3 regions of the Klebsiella sp. SYXHC3 genome follow, and region 3 is predicted to be linked to each of the others. Evidence: predicted binding sites of a transcription regulator. Region 3 holds the regulator's gene; each other region holds the start of a gene.
What was found. Region 3 encodes PhoB, which activates phosphate uptake and scavenging genes when phosphate is short. Its sites were predicted from a motif close to CTGTCATAAAACTGNCNNAT; they were not measured.
Positions count from the first base shown of each region.

Region 1: the regulator PhoB is predicted to act here: its motif matches at 4,370-4,389, upstream of uvrB (excinuclease ABC subunit UvrB).
Region 2: the regulator PhoB is predicted to act here: its motif matches at 4,384-4,403, upstream of glpT (glycerol-3-phosphate transporter).

Region 1 covers NZ_JBXUNG010000006.1:37,154-43,239, reverse strand. The annotation lists gene eptA (phosphoethanolamine transferase EptA) at 1-134, shown strand, start outside; gene pmrA (two-component system response regulator PmrA) at 131-802, shown strand; gene pmrB (two-component system sensor histidine kinase PmrB) at 807-1,904, shown strand; gene uvrB (excinuclease ABC subunit UvrB) at 2,102-4,117, opposite strand; gene bioD (dethiobiotin synthase) at 4,718-5,407, opposite strand; gene bioC (malonyl-ACP O-methyltransferase BioC) at 5,400-6,086, opposite strand, start outside.
Region 2 covers NZ_JBXUNG010000001.1:1,328,575-1,334,660, forward strand. The annotation lists gene nrdA (class 1a ribonucleoside-diphosphate reductase subunit alpha) at 1-255, shown strand, start outside; gene nrdB (class Ia ribonucleoside-diphosphate reductase subunit beta) at 356-1,486, shown strand; gene yfaE (class I ribonucleotide reductase maintenance protein YfaE) at 1,486-1,740, shown strand; gene glpQ (glycerophosphodiester phosphodiesterase) at 1,834-2,901, opposite strand; gene glpT (glycerol-3-phosphate transporter) at 2,911-4,257, opposite strand; gene glpA (anaerobic glycerol-3-phosphate dehydrogenase subunit A) at 4,528-6,086, shown strand, end outside.
Region 3 covers NZ_JBXUNG010000003.1:114,081-120,166, forward strand. The annotation lists gene sbcC (exonuclease subunit SbcC) at 1-2,638, opposite strand, end outside; gene sbcD (exonuclease subunit SbcD) at 2,635-3,837, opposite strand; gene phoB (phosphate response regulator transcription factor PhoB) at 4,057-4,746, shown strand; gene phoR (phosphate regulon sensor histidine kinase PhoR) at 4,768-6,063, shown strand.

The sequences.
Region 1 (6,086 bases), on a different contig from region 3:
AACAGCAGGCGAAGACGAACGATTATTCACAAGATAATCTGTTCTCTACCCTGCTTGGCCTGCTCGGGGTAGACACCCGCGAGTATCAGGCAAAAGACGACCTTTTAACGCCATGTAGAGAGACCGGCAGATGAAAATCTTAGTCATTGAAGACGATGCGCTCCTGTTACAAGGGTTAATTCTGGCCATGCAAAGCGAAGGCTATGTCTGCGATGGCGTCGCCACCGCGCATGAAGCCGCGCTGTCGTTAGCCAGCAACCATTACAGTCTGGTGGTGCTCGACCTGGGCCTGCCGGATGAAGACGGTCTGCATTTCCTGGCGCGTATGCGCCGGGAGAAATTCACCCAACCGGTGTTAATCCTCACCGCCCGCGATACCGTGGGCGACCGCATCAGCGGGCTGGATACCGGCGCTGACGATTACCTGGTGAAACCTTTCGCGCTTGAAGAGCTCAACGCCCGCATTCGCGCGCTGCTGCGTCGCCATAATAATCAGGGCGATAATGAGCTGACCGTCGGCAACCTGCGCCTTAATGTGACCCGTCGTCAGGTGTGGCTGGCCGGCGAATCGCTGGAGCTGACGCCAAAAGAGTATGCTCTGCTCTCGCGCCTGATGATGAAGGCCGGCAGCCCGGTACATCGCGAAATTCTCTACAATGATATCTACAGCTGGGATAACGAACCGGCCACCAATACCCTCGAAGTGCATATCCATAATCTGCGCGACAAGATTGGTAAAGCGCGGATCCGCACCGTCCGCGGCTTTGGCTACATGCTGGTGAATAATACGGAGTCAGAATAACGCTATGGCACTGTTTGCGACCGAAACCTGGACCATGCGCCACCGCCTGCTGTTGACCATCGGCGCGATTCTGGTGGTCTGCCAGCTGATCAGCGTATTTTGGCTATGGCATGAAAGCAAAGAGCAAATCCAGCTGCTGGTTGCCAGCGCCATTGAGGGTCATAACAATCAAAGGCACGTCGAACATGAGGTACGCGAGGCGGTCGCCAGCCTGCTGGTGCCAAGCCTGCTGATCATCGGTCTGGCGCTATATATCAGCCTGATGGCGGTGAAGAAAATCACCCGTCCGCTATCAAATCTGCAGAGCGAGCTGGAAAGCCGGACGCCGGATAATCTGCAACCCATTATTTTGCAGGAGTCGGTGCCGGAAGTGACCGCAGTGACCATGGCGATTAATCAACTGGTGTCGCGGCTGACCCTGACGCTCGATCGCGAGCGTCTGTTTACCGCCGACGTCGCCCACGAACTTCGTACCCCTCTTGCCGGGCTGCGCCTGCATCTGGAACTGCTGGCGAAGGTTCACGGCGTCAGCGTTGATCCGTTAATTCAACGCCTCGATCAGATGACCAACAGCATTTCGCAGCTGCTACAACTGGCGCGCGTCGGGCAGTCGTTTTCCGCCGGGAGTTACCAGCAGGTGCATTTGCACGAAGATGTGGTGGAGCCTCTGCAGGATGAGCTGAAAACAATGCTCGAAGCGCGCCAACAGACCCTGGAGATAGAAAGCGGCGCCGGCGAGGATCTCATTTCCGGAGATGCGACGTTAGCGCGGGTGATTTTACGCAATCTGGTGGAGAATGCGCACCGCTATAGCCCCGTGGGGTCGAAGATTAAGATTTCGGTAAAACCGGGAAATACGCCGATTCTGGCAGTTGAAGATGAAGGGCCGGGCATTGATGAGGCCAAAAGCGGCGAACTGAGTAAAGCGTTTGTCCGTATGGATAGCCGCTATGGTGGAATAGGCCTCGGTTTAAGCATTGTCACCCGCATCGCTCAACTGCACGATGCGCAATTCTTTTTACATAACCGTCAACCCGGACCGGGCGTCCGCGCCTGGGTGCTGTTCCCACGCAGTTCGCGTCAGAAGGTTAATACCCATTGATGTAAGAAGGCGACCACAATCACAAAGGCGGTCGCAATGGCCAGATATTCACGGTTGGTCAGTTTTTGCATGGCGCTATCCTCATTAAACTGAGGATAGTGTCGCTGAAGAAAATTAAGCCAACATTAAGATCCTACGATAATAGCGTGACGGCAATTGCAAATTGCCGTCATTTTTGCACGGCTCCCCTATCACCCTTATGATGCCGCAATAAACAGTTCGCGTAGCTGATGCAATTGATCGCGGATCTGCGCGGCTTCCTCAAACTCAAGGTTCTGGGCATGCTGCATCATTTGCCCTTCCAGCTCGTGGATCTTCTGCTGCAGCGCTTTCGGTGTCAGTTCGACGCTATCGGCTTCCACCGGAGAACGGGCTTTGCCACGGCCTTTGGCTTTGGTCTTCGCGATGTTCTGACCCAGCGCCAGAATATCGACCACTTTCTTATTAAGACCCTGCGGCACAATACCGTGCTCTTCGTTATAACGCTGCTGCTTCTCGCGGCGGCGTTCGGTTTCACCGATCGCCTTCGCCATCGATGGCGTGATTTTATCACCGTAAAGAATCGCCTTACCGTTCACGTTACGCGCCGCGCGGCCGATGGTCTGGATAAGCGAGCGCTCGGAACGCAGGAAGCCCTCTTTATCGGCATCAAGTATCGCCACCAGCGATACTTCCGGCATATCCAGCCCTTCGCGCAGCAGGTTGATCCCCACCAGCACGTCGAACTCGCCAAGACGCAGATCGCGAATAATTTCCATACGCTCGACGGTATCGATATCGGAGTGCAGATAGCGCACCCGTTCACCGTGCTCTTCCAGGTATTCGGTTAAATCCTCCGCCATGCGTTTGGTCAGCGTCGTCACCAGTACACGCTCATTGATCGCCGCACGGGTACGGATTTCTGATAACAGATCGTCGACCTGCGTCGCCACCGGCCGCACTTCGATAACCGGATCCAGTAGGCCCGTTGGGCGAACGACCTGGTCTACCACCTCATCGCCGGATTTTTCCAGCTCATAGGGACCCGGCGTCGCTGAAACGTAGATGGTCTGGGGTGCCAGCGCTTCAAACTCTTCGAACTTCATCGGCCGGTTATCCAGCGCTGACGGCAGGCGAAAGCCATATTCCACCAGCGTCTCTTTACGCGCCCGGTCGCCACGGTACATACCGCCGATTTGCGGGATAGTCACGTGCGATTCATCGATAACCAGCAGGCCATCCGCCGGCAGGTAGTCGAACAGCGTCGGCGGCGGCTCGCCCGGCCCGCGCCCGGAGAGAAAGCGCGAGTAGTTTTCAATCCCCGAGCAGTAGCCCAGCTCGTTCATCATTTCGAGGTCGAACTGAGTGCGCTGGCTCAGCCGCTGCTCTTCAAGCAGTTTATTGTTCGCCAGCAGGACCTTGCGGCGGTCAGCCAGCTCGTCTTTGATCTCTTCCATCGCCTGTACGATACGCTCGCGCGGCGTAACGTAGTGGGTCTTCGGATAGATGGTATAGCGTGGAATGGACGATTCGACGTGGCCGGTCAGCGGGTCAAACAGCGATAGCCGCTCGACCTCTTCGTCAAACAGTTCAATACGCAGCGCGATATCATCGGATTCCGCCGGGAAAACATCGATAACCTCGCCGCGGACGCGGAAAGTGCCGCGCTGGAAGGCCTGATCGTTGCGGGTGTATTGCAGTTCCGCCAGCCGACGCAGGATCGCCCGCTGGTCGATCAGCATGCCGGTGGTCAGGTGCAGCATCATCTTCAGATACAGATCCGGGTCGCCAAGACCGTAGATGGCGGAAACCGAAGCCACCACCACTACATCACGCCGTTCGAGCAACGCTTTGGTGGCCGACAGACGCATCTGCTCAATGTGTTCGTTCACCGAGGCGTCTTTTTCGATAAAGGTATCCGAGCTCGGTACGTAGGCTTCAGGCTGGTAATAATCGTAGTAGGAGACAAAATACTCCACCGCATTCTCGGGAAAGAACTCTTTCATCTCGCCATACAGCTGCGCCGCCAGGGTTTTGTTCGGCGCCAGCACCATCGTCGGGCGCTGTAAGTCAGCGATAACGTTGGCGATGGTGAAGGTTTTCCCCGAACCGGTTACCCCAAGCAGGGTTTGATGCGCAAGGCCATCTTCCAGCCCCTCTTCCAGACGGCGGATGGCTTCGGGCTGATCGCCGGAAGGACGGAATGCGGAGTGCAGCTTGAATGGTTTGCTCATATTTCAGGACCTGAAGATGGGATTGGCCAGCAGGTGTTTAATTCTACCCTTCAGTTTCATTTTTGCCAATAAATAATACTGGATATAAAAACAGTATCGCATTATTGTATGGCGGCAAAAGGACGCGCGGTCGTCCGACTGCGGGCGTAAAATGCGCGCTTTGCGGAATAATCCACCAGCCTGTGTGGTTATCCCCAGAAACATTTATCATTTAACATTTGTCAAGCAAGGTAATGAATCTTTTATGGCAGCCGGTGACACTTTTCTGACAGCCATTGCTTTTATTTAACTTGCTGAAATAAAACATAATTTACCAAAAGACGGGTTTCGCGCCAATTTGCTCGCAGGCCGCGTACTCTCTAGCTTACCGCAAGTTTTCTAACTCTAATACACAAGGTTATCCACAGGAATAGTGGATAACTGCCTGCAGGCCGCGAGGTCTGCCACCCGGCAGAAAAGTCTCATCGGACCAAAGCCCGTGGCTAAAAAAAATTATCGAATTTTTTTTGATATTTATCAGCTAAAGACGGCTGGATTTTTTGCGTTTTCTGGACCACATTTCATCGTCCTGTCAACAAAAAATAGAGCCGTCTCGCAGGTTTATGCGGGGTTATTGCAGGGGGTCAGATCCAGGTACTGCGCGAGATCCTGACGCTGCGATGCGTCGGCAAGCCAGGGAATTTCCCCCAGCAGCGGCGCTGGCAATACCCGCGTTAAGGTTTGCAGATATTCGCGATGGCGTTTACCCGGTGGCTGGATATCGTTGGCGATCCAGCCCACGAGCGGCAGCCCGGCTTCGCGTACCGCCTGGGCGGTGAGCATCGCGTGATTGATACAGCCAAGTTTGACGCCGACCACTAAAATCACCGGCAATTGCTCCTGCTGCGCCCAGTCGGCGAAGGTCAGGGTTTCCGAGAGCGGCGTAAACCAGCCGCCCGCCCCTTCCACCAGCACCCAGTCGGCCAGGCGCTCCAGTTCGCGTAAACCGCTGGAAAGCGTCGTCGCGGCAATCGGTCGCCCTTCATCGGCGCTAATAATATGCGGCGAGGTCGGTTCGGCAAAAGTATAAGGGTTAACCTGTTCATAGCGCAGCGCCACCCGGCTATTACGCTGCAGGGCCAGCGCATCTTCATTGCGTAACCCTTGTGCGGTCAGGTCGCTCCCGGAAGCCACCGGCTTATAGCCTGCGGTGTTAAATCCCAGCTGATTCGCCGCCTGCAGCAGCGCGCTGCTGGCGACGGTTTTACCGACTTCAGTATCGGTTCCGGTGACGAAGAAACGTTTAGTCACGTTCAATGACTCCTGTAAAAAGATGATACGTCAGCGGGCACTGGCCCTGCTGTTGCGGCCAGGCCAGTTGCAGTTCACGCAGCTTGCCGCGGCTAAGCGGAGCAGACGCCCGCCCCTGATGTAAGTGGGTAGCGCCAATGCCCTTTAGCGAGCGCATGGCGCTTAACGCGTCGGCGAACGGTAAGCTAATCTGATGCACGACGCCTTCGGCGCGCAGGCCGCTCAGCGCCGCCCTTACCGCCTGTTCGCTGAGAAAACGGTTAGCATGGGGATGGTCGTCGACCGCCCGCCACGCTTGATTGAGTTCCGGTAGCGATCCGGCGAGCAACGTGGTGAACGCTACTCGCCCGCCGGGCCGCACCACCCGGTACAGCTCGCCGATTGCCGCGCTTAGCTCGTCACACCACTGCACCGCCAGGTTACTCCATGCCAGATCGAAGCAGGCATCCGGCAGCGGCAGCGCTTCGATATCGCCCTGTAGATAATGCTGCGCGGCGCCGTTGCGTTGCGCCTGCGCCAGCATCCCGGCGGAGAGATCCAGCGCGGTAACTTCGCTTCCCGCTTCGCGCCAGTAACGGCTCATGCTGCCGGGGCCGCAGCCGGCATCGAGCACCCGGGAAAAATCGCTCCTCGCCAACTGGCGCAGCAGCAATTCGGCGCTGCGGCGCTGCAGCTCATC
Region 2 (6,086 bases), on a different contig from region 3:
TATCTGCAGCTGGTCGGCATCATGCAGAAGTTTATCGATCAGTCGATTTCCGCCAACACCAACTATGACCCGACGCGTTTCCCGTCCGGAAAAGTGCCGATGCAGCAGTTGCTGAAAGATCTGCTCAACGCCTATAAATTCGGCGTGAAAACGCTGTACTATCACAACACCCGTGATGGCGCGGAAGACGCCCAGGATGACCTGGCCCCGTCAATTCAGGACGACGGCTGCGAAAGCGGCGCATGTAAGATCTAAAGTATTTTTGCCGGGTGGCGCGATGCCTACCCGGCCTACGGTTTTGTAGGCCCGGCAAACGCAGTGTCGCCGGGCGATACAATCTCAACAGGACCCACTCATGGCATACACCACTTTTTCACAGACGAAAAACAATCAACTGCTTGAGCCGATGTTTTTTGGCCAGCCGGTTAACGTGGCCCGCTACGATCAGCAAAAATATGACATCTTTGAAAAGCTGATTGAAAAGCAGCTCTCCTTCTTCTGGCGCCCGGAAGAAGTCGACGTTTCGCGCGATCGCATCGACTATCAGGCGCTGCCGGAACATGAAAAGCATATATTCATCAGCAACCTGAAATATCAGACGCTGCTTGATTCCATTCAGGGCCGTAGCCCGAACGTCGCGCTGCTGCCGCTGATTTCCATCCCGGAACTGGAAACCTGGGTAGAAACCTGGGCCTTTTCCGAGACGATCCACTCGCGCTCCTATACCCACATTATTCGCAATATCGTCAACGACCCGGCGACGGTGTTCGACGATATCGTGACCAATGAGCAGATCCAGAAACGCGCGGAAGGCATCTCTCACTATTACGATTCTTTGATCGAAATGACCAGCTACTGGCATCTGCTGGGCGAAGGCACCCACACCGTCAACGGCAAAACCGTGACCGTGAATCTGCGCGAGCTGAAAAAGAAACTGTATCTGTGCCTGATGAGCGTCAACGCGCTGGAAGCAATCCGCTTCTACGTTAGCTTCGCCTGCTCTTTCGCCTTTGCCGAACGCAAGCTGATGGAAGGCAACGCCAAAATTATTCGCCTGATCGCCCGCGATGAAGCGCTGCACCTGACCGGCACTCAGCATATGCTGAACCTGCTGCGCTCCGGCAGCGACGATCCGGAAATGGCGGAAATCGCCGAAGAGTGCAAACAAGAGTGCTATGACCTGTTCGTGCTGGCGGCGCAGCAGGAAAAAGAGTGGGCGGACTATCTGTTCCGCGACGGCTCGATGATCGGCCTGAACAAAGATATTCTCTGCCAGTACGTCGAGTACATCACCAATATTCGCATGCAGGCGGTGGGCCTCGATCTACCGTTCCAGACCCGCTCCAACCCGATCCCATGGATCAATACCTGGCTGGTTTCCGACAACGTTCAGGTCGCGCCGCAGGAAGTGGAGGTCAGCTCTTATCTCGTCGGCCAGATCGATTCTGAAGTCGATGCCGACGATCTGAGCAACTTCCAGCTGTAATGAAGCGGATTTTCTTGAGGATTTCTGACACTCGCCTTGAGTGTCAGGATGAACATCCTTCCCTGTTGGCCGCGCTTGAATCGCATAACATCGACGTGGAGTATCAGTGCCGCGAAGGCTATTGCGGTTCCTGCCGCACGCGTCTGGTGTCAGGCCAGGTTGACTGGCTGACCGAACCGCTGGCGTTTATCCAGCCGGGAGAGATTTTGCCCTGCTGCTGCCGGGCGAAAGGCGATATTGAGATCGAGATGTAAGTGTTGTCGATGTGTGCGGCCTGATGCCCTCACCCCGGCCCTCTCCCACAGAGAGAGGGGGAAAACATAAAAGGGCCTTACGGCCCTTTTGCTTTATTTCGCGTCCAGGAACTGCACCGCTTTATCCGGGAAATCGGTAAACAAGCCGTCGACACCCGCCTGGTTATACAGCACGTCATAGAGCTGATTAACGTTAGTGGCGTACTCCGGCAACTGATCCGCGCGCACGGTGTACGGATGCACCTGCAGATGGCTGGCGTGCGCCTCTTTTACCATCGCCGTCAGCTTCACCGCGCCCGGCTTCGAGCCTTCCGCTACCAGCATATGGTAATCCGGGCCGATACCGTCGGCGTACTGCGCAATCTGCGCCATCGCCCCCGGCTTGAACATCCAGTCATAGCTGTAGTTCACCCATTTACCATCGGCCTGTTTCTGCTGCGTTTCATTCCAGTCGGTATAGGCGATGAGCTGCACCAGATTGAGATCCATCCCCATCTTCGGCTCCAGCTCATCCTTAATGCGTTTGAGCTCGTTGGCGTCAAAACATTGCAGATAAACCCTATCCTGCTTGCTGGTGTAGCCATATTCCTTCAGCACTTTCAGCGTGCTGGCGGCAATATCTTTGCCTTCCTGATGGTGGAACCACGGCGCTTTGATTTCCGGGTAGATACCGATATTTTTACCCGTCGAATGGTTTAGCCCCTGTACAAACTCAATCTCTTCTTCAAAGGTATGAATGCGGAAATCGGATTTGCCCATCGGGAAACGCCCAGGATAGGTTTGCACGTTTTTGCCATCTTTCGGCTCAAAACCTTCGGTGAACTTCAGCGACTTAATCTCGGCCAGGGTAAAGTCGATGGCGTAAAAACGGCCGTCTTTACGCGCCCGCTGCGGGAAACGCTGCGCAACGTCAGTCACCCGATCGAGATAGTGGTCATGCAACACCACCAGCCGGTCGTCTTTGGTCATCACCAGGTCTTGCTCAAGGTAATCCGCCCCCTGAGCGTAAGCCATCGCTTTCGCCGGCAGGGTATGTTCCGGCAGATACCCGCTGGCGCCGCGGTGGGCGATGACAATTTTCTCTGCCGCGACGGCGCTGAAGCACAGCGCCGAACTGGCCAAAATCATTCCGCTCATTAACGCGGTGAGTTTCATTTTCATCGCCGCTCCTTAGGCTTGTTTCAGTTGTTGATGATGGCGACGCTCGCCAAGCATGACGATAATCAACAGCAGTACCGCCAGTACGCTACCGCCAATCATCACCATGAAGCCGCCATCCCAGCCGAAGAAATCGACGGTATAGCCAACAATGGCGCTCGCGGCTACGGAACCGCCAAGATAACCGAACAGACCGGTGAAGCCCGCGGCGGTGCCGGCGGCTTTTTTCGGCGCCAGTTCCAGCGCATGCAGACCGATCAGCATCACCGGGCCGTAAATCAGGAAGCCAATGACGATCATACAGGCCATATCGACGCCCGGATTACCCGGCGGGTTCAGCCAGTAAACGATAGTGGCAATCGTCACCAGGGTCATAAAGAACACGCCGGTCGCGCCGCGGTTGCCTTTAAACACTTTGTCCGACATCCAGCCGCACAGCAAAGTACCGGGGATCCCCGCGTACTCATACAGGAAGTAGGCCCAGGAAGATTTATCCAGCGCGAAGTGTTTGACCTCTTTCAGGTAGGTCGGCGACCAGTCCAGAATGCCGTAGCGCAGCAGATAAACGAAGACGTTAGCGATCGCGATGTACCACAGCAGCTTGTTCGGCAGAATGTACTGCATAAAGATCTGCTTCGCCGTCAGCTCTTCTTCGTGCTTTTCGCTATAGTCATCCGGATAGTCGTTTTTATACTCTTCGATCGGCGGCAGACCGCAGGACTGCGGGGTATCGCGCATCATCGCGAAGGCAAAAATCGCCAGCAGGATCGCGCCGAAGGCCGGCATATACAGCGCCGCGTGCCAGTCGTTAAACCACGCCATCCCTAACAGGAACAGCAGCGGCGGAATACCGCCGCCGACGTTATGCGCGCAGTTCCACACTGAGACAATCCCGCCGCGTTCTTTCTGCGACCACCAGTGCACCATGGTACGACCACACGGCGGCCAGCCCATCCCCTGGAACCATCCGCACAGGAACAGTAATACGAACATGATCATGATGCTGGAAGTCGCCCACGGCACGAAGCCCATCACCAGCATCACCAGCGCCGCCAGAATTAACCCTGCCGGCAGGAAAATGCGCGGATTCGAGCGGTCGGAGACCGAGCCCATGATAAATTTCGAAAATCCGTAGGCGATAGAGATACCGGAAAGCGCGAAACCGAGGTCGCCACGAGAGAAGCCCTGCTCAATCAGATAAGGCATCGCCAGCGCAAAGTTCTTACGAACCAGATAGTAAGCGGCATAACCGAAGAAGATGCCAATAAAGATCTGCCAACGTAATCGACGATACAACGGGTCGATTTCCGCCGCCGGCAAACGCGCTTTATGCGCTGCGGGTTTAAAAATACTTAACATATCAGCCTCCGTGGCCATTGCTGTTTCACTGACATCGACGCAAAAAATCTAATTTATTCACGTACTTCTAATTAGGTCGCGATGGTAGGCAAAGCGTAGAACTAATACTGTGAAATATCGCACATTTTGTTACAGATATATGACAAAATTTTCCAATGTGAGCACAAAATCACAGCAAACGCTCGAATTGCGCGCAAATATGCTCGAAATCAAACATTCCACACTATTGATATGGCTAAATGGTGTAAAACGAAAGTAGAGGACCGGAAGATGGCCGAGACGCAAGAATTTGATGCGCTGATTATTGGCGGCGGCGCCACAGGCGCGGGAATCGCCCGCGACTGCGCCCTGCGCGGGTTACGTGTGGCGTTGATTGAGCGGCACGATATCGCCACCGGCGCCACCGGCCGCAACCATGGTCTGTTGCACAGCGGCGCGCGCTATGCCGTCACCGATAGCGAATCCGCGCGCGAATGTATCAGCGAGAATCGCATTTTACGTCGCATCGCCCGCCACTGCATTGAACCCACCAACGGGCTGTTTATCACCCTGCCTGAAGATGACATGGCCTGGCAGCAAACCTTTATCCACGCCTGTCAGCAGGCCGGTATTGATGCTAAACCGCTTACCCCCGCTGAAGCATTGCGTCTGGAACCCGCGGTCAACCCTACGCTGCTTGGCGCCGTACAAGTACCGGACGGCACCGTCGATCCGTTCCGCCTGACGGCAGCCAATATGCTCGACGCCCGCGAACACGGTGCGCAGATCCTTACCGGCTGCGAAGTCACCGGTCTGCTGCGCCAGGGCGATCGCGTGTACGGAGTACAGATCTACGATCATCAACACCGCGAAGCGCGTAGCATTCGCGCACAGGTCGTCGTCAACGCCGCCGGGATCTGGGGCCAACGCATCGCGGAGTACGCCGATCTGCGCATCTCCATGTTCCCGGCAAAAGGCTCGCTGCTGATCCTCGATCACCGCATTAATAACCAGGTGATTAACCGCTGCCGCAAGCCGGCGGATGCCGATATTCTGGTGCCCGGCGATACCATTTCGTTGATTGGCACCACCTCGACGCATATTCCTTATGACGAAATTGACGATAACCGGGTGACGACGGAAGAGGTCGATACGCTGCTGCGCGAAGGTGAAAAACTGGCGCCGATCATGGGGCGTACCCGGGTGCTACGCGCCTACTCCGGCGTCCGTCCGCTGGTCGCCAGCGATGACGATCCCAGCGGGCGCAGCGTCAGCCGCGGTATTGTGCTGCTCGACCACGCCCCGCGCGACGGTATGGAAGGCTTTATCACCATCACCGGCGGTAAGTTGATGACCTACCGTTTGATGGCGGAATGGGCCAGCGACGCCGTCTGCCGCAAACTCGGCAATGCTGAGCCGTGCCGCACCGCGGAGCGCCCGCTACCGGGTTCGCAGGAAGCCACAGAAACCACGCTGAAAAAGATTATCTCGCTACCGACGCCGCTGCGCGGGTCGGCGGTGTATCGCCACGGCGACCGCACCCCAGCATGGCTCGGCGACAGCCGCCAGCACCGTAGCCTGGTCTGCGAATGTGAAGCGGTCACCGCCGGGGAAGTGCAGTACGCGGTAGAGAATCTAGCGGTGAAGAATTTGCTCGACCTGCGCCGCCGTACCCGAGTCGGCATGGGCACCTGCCAGGGTGAACTGTGCGCCTGCCGCGCCGCCGGACTGCTCCAGCGCTTCAACGTCGCCACCCCGGCGCAGTCGTTAACTCAGCTGTCGGAATTTCTCAATGAGCGCTGGAAGGGCGTTCAGCCCATCGCCTGGGGCGACGCGCTGCGCGAAAGTGA
Region 3 (6,086 bases):
TCAGCCAGGCCCAGTCTTCGACCTGCTGCGCGGCTTGTTCCATCTGCTGACGTAATGATTGCTGGCGCTGTTGGTTATCGCTGTTTTGCTTCAACTGCTGGCGGATCTCACCCTGACGGGCGCTGTTTTCCCGCAACTGGCGTGCCAGTTGCTCCAGCCTATTCTCTAGCTGCTCCAGCGGCTGGTTAATATCAATATCGGCGGGCGGCTGTTGCTGATGGCGTTCAAGCGACGTCTGCGCCCGCAGGGCCAGCGTTTGGTTCTGCTGAACTTCTTTTTCCAGCGTCTGCTTGAGTTGTTCCAGCCGCTGGCGGGTTGCCTCGTCAAGCAAAGCGGCAAGAAAGGCCGCTTGGTCGGCAAACGGGCTGGCGGCCAGCGCGGCAGTAAACTGCTTTTCGCTTTCCTTCACCTGTGCCTGCTGCTGGCTTTCTTGCTGGCCCAGCGTTTGCCACTGGCTCTGTAGCGCCAGGCAATCATCATGCACCTGCCGCCAGCCCTCCAGCGGCGCGGGATCCGCGGCTTCCGTTGACTCAGGCAGGGTTTCCAGCAGCGGCGTTAGCTGCTGGCGCTGTTCCTGCAGCGCGGCGGCTTCATTTTGTTTCGCCTGCCAGCCGCGGGTTTCGGCTTCACGCTGGGCCAGCCAGTCGTTAGCCTCCGCGGCAGGCGGCAGCGCCAGGGTATAAACGTCCAGCTCCGCCTGCAGCGCGCGACGGCGCTGTTCGAGATCCTGCTGTAACTGCTGCAGCTGCAGCTGGCTCTCCTGCTGTTGCGCCTGCCAGGCCAGCCGTTGTTGATGCTGATACAGCTGCTGTTCATGCTGCTGTTGGCTATCCAGCCAGCCGGCAATATCATCCTGCGGCGTCAGCGTAATCGCTAATTCCGCGAGGGTGGCTTGCCATTGAGAGGTGAGCGCTTGCTCCTGCTGCAGAAGCGATGTTTTCTCGTCAGCGTCTTTTTGTTGTTGTTTAAGCAACGCTTCAAGCTGGCCGCGCAGCTGCGCGCCTTCTTCCGCCAGCTGTCGCACGTCACGCTCCAGCGCGTCGCGGCGAGTTTGGTTGATGCCGGGCACCAGCGCCTGGTATTCCGCGACCGCCGGATGATGTTCAGAACCGCACAGTGGACAAGGCGCGCCCGGCTGCAGGCGGGCGCGCTCGGCTTCCAGCCCGGCGATACGCGCTTCCAGTTCGCAGATGGCTTTTACATCGCTGAGCTGTTGATTTTTTTCCTTCCACGCCTGACGACGCTGTTGTAGCGCGGCTTCAAGCTTCTCTTTTTCCTGCTGTGAGGCGTTTTCCGCGCTCTGTAGCTGCCGCAGACGCAGGAACAGCGGCTGCAGCTGGCGATGGAGGGTTGAGAGCTGCTGGCGCAGCGGGCGGGCGGCGGCATGCTGTGTCAGCTCGCGGCTGACCTGTTCTCCATCCAGAGTCAGCGCAGTGGCCGGCAATTCGCCGAGCTTACGGCTGGCATCCTGCAGGCGCTGCTGTAGCGTCAACTCTTGCTGAGCGTCGCGGTTAAGCTGCTGGAAGGTGGCTTTCCAGCCTGCCAGCGCCGTGCTCCACTGCTGGAATCGCTCGTGCGCTTTAAGCCACTCATTTAACGATTGCTGGCTGGATTCTAGTTGAGCCAGACGTTGTTGGGCAGCCAGGCGGATCCCGGCGCGACGGCGCAGGCTGTCCTGTAAGCGAGTATTTACTTCCTCAACCTGACGGCGAGTTTGCGCCAGCGCGCTACTGTGTTCCTGCAGCCGCGACCATAATGGACGCAGTTGCTCTGCCGGCTGCGCGGTTTGTAGCGCCGCCAGCTGCGGCGCGGCGGCTTCCTGCGCCAGCAGCGCCTGCTGTAAAGCAGCCTGCGCCTGGGTGGCTTCCGCGTTTAGCTCCTGACGGCGGCGCAGCCACTGTAGGCCATTTTGCTGGCAGGTCTGTTCGGCAAGCTGCTGCTGTTCTTCAGCAGTAAGTACTTGCAAACTTTGCTGTAACGCCTGCTGCTGCTCATCATTTAACAGTACGACGCCGGAGGCCTGCGCCTGCAGCTTTTCCAGCTCAATGCGGGCGAGTTTATGTTTTTCAAAGACCTGCGCGGAAATTTGCCCGTAAATTTCAGTCCCGGTCAGCTCTTCCAGCAGCTCGGCGCGCTCTTTCGGTTTGGCATTGAGGAAAGCGGCGAATTGCCCCTGCGAAAGCAGCATTGAACGGGTAAAGCGCCCATAGTCGAGGCCGGTAATTGATGCCGTCAGCTCCAGTTTATCTTTGACCTTGTCGGCAAGAATTTTCCCGTCGTCGCAGCGCGCCAGCTCAACGCGCGGCGCCTGTAGATTGCCATCCGGCTGGTTGCGGGCGCGGTTCTGGCTCCAGAAGGCGCGATAGGCGGTGCCCCGGACCTCAAATTCAACTTCCGCCAGGCACTCGGCGGTGTCGCGGGTCATCAGATCGTTTTGCGATTGCGATACGCTGCTCAGGCGCGGCGTTTCGTGGTACAGCGCGAGACAGATAGCATCTAACAGGGTGGTTTTCCCGGCGCCGGTCGGCCCGGTAATCGCGAATAACCCATTGCTGGCGAACGGTTCAGCGGTAAAGTCGATTTTCCATTCGCCTTTCAGCGAGTTAAGGTTTTTCAGGCGTAGGCTCAGGATTCTCACAGGCGTTCCTCACCGTTCAGGCTATGCAGCGTTTCCGTAAACAGTTGCTCCAGCCGCTGTTGCTGTGGAGCATCAAGAGTTTCCAGCGCCAGGCGGCGGGCAAACACCTCTTCGACCTGCAGTTCGCTCAGCGTTTCCCGCTGAACGCCGGCCAGAATGCGTTCACGCTGGGCGCGACTGCGACGCACCAGCAGCACTTCCACCGGCAGCGATTCGGTCTGCTGCTGAATTTTTCTTTGGATATCGTGCAGGTATTCATCGCTGGTGATTTCGATATCCAGCCATACCGGCGGCTGCTGCGCGCTATCCTGCCACTGCTGAAGTTGTTCGGTGATGCTGGCGAAATCGCCTTTCAGTACCGCCAGCGGCTGGGTGATCGGCACCGTTAGCGGGGTGACTTCACTGAGCTTGCCCTCGCTGAATGAGACCAGATTAACGCTTTTGTTTTTTCCGGTTTCATCAAAACTCAGCGGCAGCGGCGAACCGCTGTAGCGAATATGCTCGCAGCCGCCAACCAACTGGGCGCGATGAATATGGCCGAGCGCGATGTAATCGGCGGGCGGAAAGCGGTTGGCCGGGAAGGCGTCGAGGGTGCCGATATAGATTTCACGGACCGCGTCGCTTTTGCTGGCGCCGACGGTGGTGAGGTGGCCGCTGGCAATAATCGGTAGTGCCCGTTCGCCGCGCAGATCGCAGGCCTGCTGATATTGCTGCTGATAGTAGTCGCTGATGGCGGTGAGCAACTGCTGCTGTTTTTCGCCGCTGGAGTGGCCAGCCTGGCTGACCACCAGTTCGCGCGGGCGCAAAAACGGCACCGGGCAGAAGACCGCGCCGGGCTCGCCGTCGCGCCGCGGCAAGATAAAGGGCGCGTGGCCGGCGTTGGCGACCACGGTGGTTTTCAGAAAGGCGAGAATTTCGCGCGACTCGTTTAACGTCGCTACCGAATCGTGGTTGCCCGCCAGCACCACCAACTGGCAGCCGGTTTGCTGCAGCTGAACGACAAAACGGTTATACAGTTCGCGGGCGTAGCTCGGCGGAGAGCCGGTATCAAAAATATCGCCAGCGACGATAATGGCATCCACCTCGTGTTCCTGCGCGCGCGCCAGCAGCCAGTCGAGAAAGGCGGCGTGTTCGTCCGCGCGGCTTTTGCTATAGAAGTTCTGGCCGAGGTGCCAGTCGGAGGTATGAAGGATGCGCATAAAAATTCCGTTGCGATAAAAGCCAGGCGGCCATTATAACGTCGATCCCGCCGCCCGTATTCCTTTTGCCATATTACCGCGAGACTGGATGCGTTAAGTGCGTGTCATCATTCAAAATCCGCATTCATCAGACGGTCATTTTTTCATAAATCTGTCACAAATCTGACGCATAATGGCCGCGCACTTCTATACTGATGGCTAAAAAACACAGGGTAAATAATGGCGAGAAGAATTCTGGTCGTTGAAGATGAAGCTCCAATCCGCGAAATGGTCTGCTTTGTTCTGGAGCAAAACGGCTTTCAGCCCGTCGAGGCGGAAGATTTTGACAGTGCGGTGAATCAACTCAATGAACCCTGGCCCGATTTGATTCTCCTTGACTGGATGTTGCCGGGCGGATCGGGGCTACAGTTTATTAAACAGCTTAAGCGCGAAGCGATGACCCGCGATATTCCGGTGGTGATGCTGACGGCGCGCGGCGAAGAAGAAGATCGCGTTCGCGGTCTGGAAACCGGTGCGGATGATTACATTACCAAACCGTTTTCGCCGAAGGAGCTGGTGGCGCGAATTAAGGCGGTGATGCGGCGTATTTCGCCAATGGCGGTCGAAGAGGTGATTGAGATGCAGGGGCTGAGCCTGGATCCCTCCTCGCATCGCGTCATGACCGGTGAAAACCCGCTGGATATGGGGCCGACCGAGTTTAAATTATTACACTTCTTTATGACCCACCCGGAACGCGTATACAGCCGTGAACAGCTGCTGAATCACGTTTGGGGAACCAACGTTTACGTTGAAGACCGGACGGTGGATGTGCATATTCGCCGCCTGCGCAAAGCGCTGGAACATAGCGGCCATGACCGGATGGTACAGACGGTTCGCGGCACGGGATATCGTTTCTCCGCCCGTTTCTGAATTTTGACAGGAGTGTGACCCGTGCTGGAACGGCTGTCATGGAAAAGGCTGGCGCTTGAGCTTTTCTTATGTTGTATACCGGCCCTGATCCTCGGGGCGTTTTTCGGTCATCTGCCGTGGTTTTTACTGGCGGCGGTGACCGGATTGCTTATTTGGCATTTCTGGAATTTGTTACGTCTGTCGTGGTGGCTGTGGGTCGATCGCAGTATGACGCCGCCGCCGGGAAGCGGCAGTTGGGAACCGCTGCTGTATGGTCTGCATCAAATGCAGATGCGTAATAAAAAACGTCGTCGCGAACTGGGAAGCCTCATCAAGCGCTTTCGCAGCGGGGCGGAATCCTTACCCGATGCGGTGGTGCTGACCACCGAAGAGGGCGCCATCTTCTGGTGTAACGGCCTGGCGCAACAAATCCTTAATCTACGCTGGCCGGACGATAGCGGGCAGAATATCCTCAACCTGCTGCGCTACCCAGAGTTTGCTAACTATCTGAAAAACCGTGATTTCACCAAGCCCCTTAATCTGGTGCTCAATAACGCCCGTCATCTGGAAATTCGCGTGATGCCTTATAGCGATAAACAGTGGTTGATGGTGGCGCGCGATGTCACGCAAATGCACCAGTTGGAAGGCGCGCGGCGCAACTTTTTCGCCAACGTCAGCCACGAGCTGCGCACGCCGCTCACCGTACTGCAGGGTTATCTCGAGATGATGCAGGAGCAGGTGCTGGAAGGGCCGACGCGGGAAAAAGCGCTGCATACCATGCGTGAGCAAACGCAGCGGATGGAAGGGTTGGTGAAGCAGTTGCTGACGCTCTCGCGTATTGAAGCCGCGCCGGTGCTGGCGATGAATGATAAAATCGACGTCCCGATGATGCTGCGGGTGGTTGAGCGCGAGGCGCAAACCCTCAGCCAGGGTAAGCATCAGCTGCACTTTAGCGTCGATGAAACTCTCCAGGTGATGGGCAACGAAGAGCAGTTGCGCAGCGCGATTTCCAATCTGGTGTACAACGCCGTTAACCATACGCCAGCGGGAACTGAGATTCACGTCAGCTGGCAGCGGGCGCCACACGGCGCGCTGTTTAGCGTTGAGGACAACGGCCCTGGCATCGGGCCTGAACATCTCCCCCGGTTGACCGAGCGGTTCTACCGCGTCGACAAGGCGCGCTCCCGGCAAACCGGCGGCAGCGGTTTAGGGCTGGCTATTGTGAAACATGCGGTTAGCCATCACGAAAGCCGGCTGGAAATCGAAAGTACGGTCGGGAAGGGAACGCGCTTTAGCTTCCTGTTGCCGGAACGTTTAATTGCCAAAAATGTCGCCTGAGGCGGCGTCTGTCAGCTTTCCTT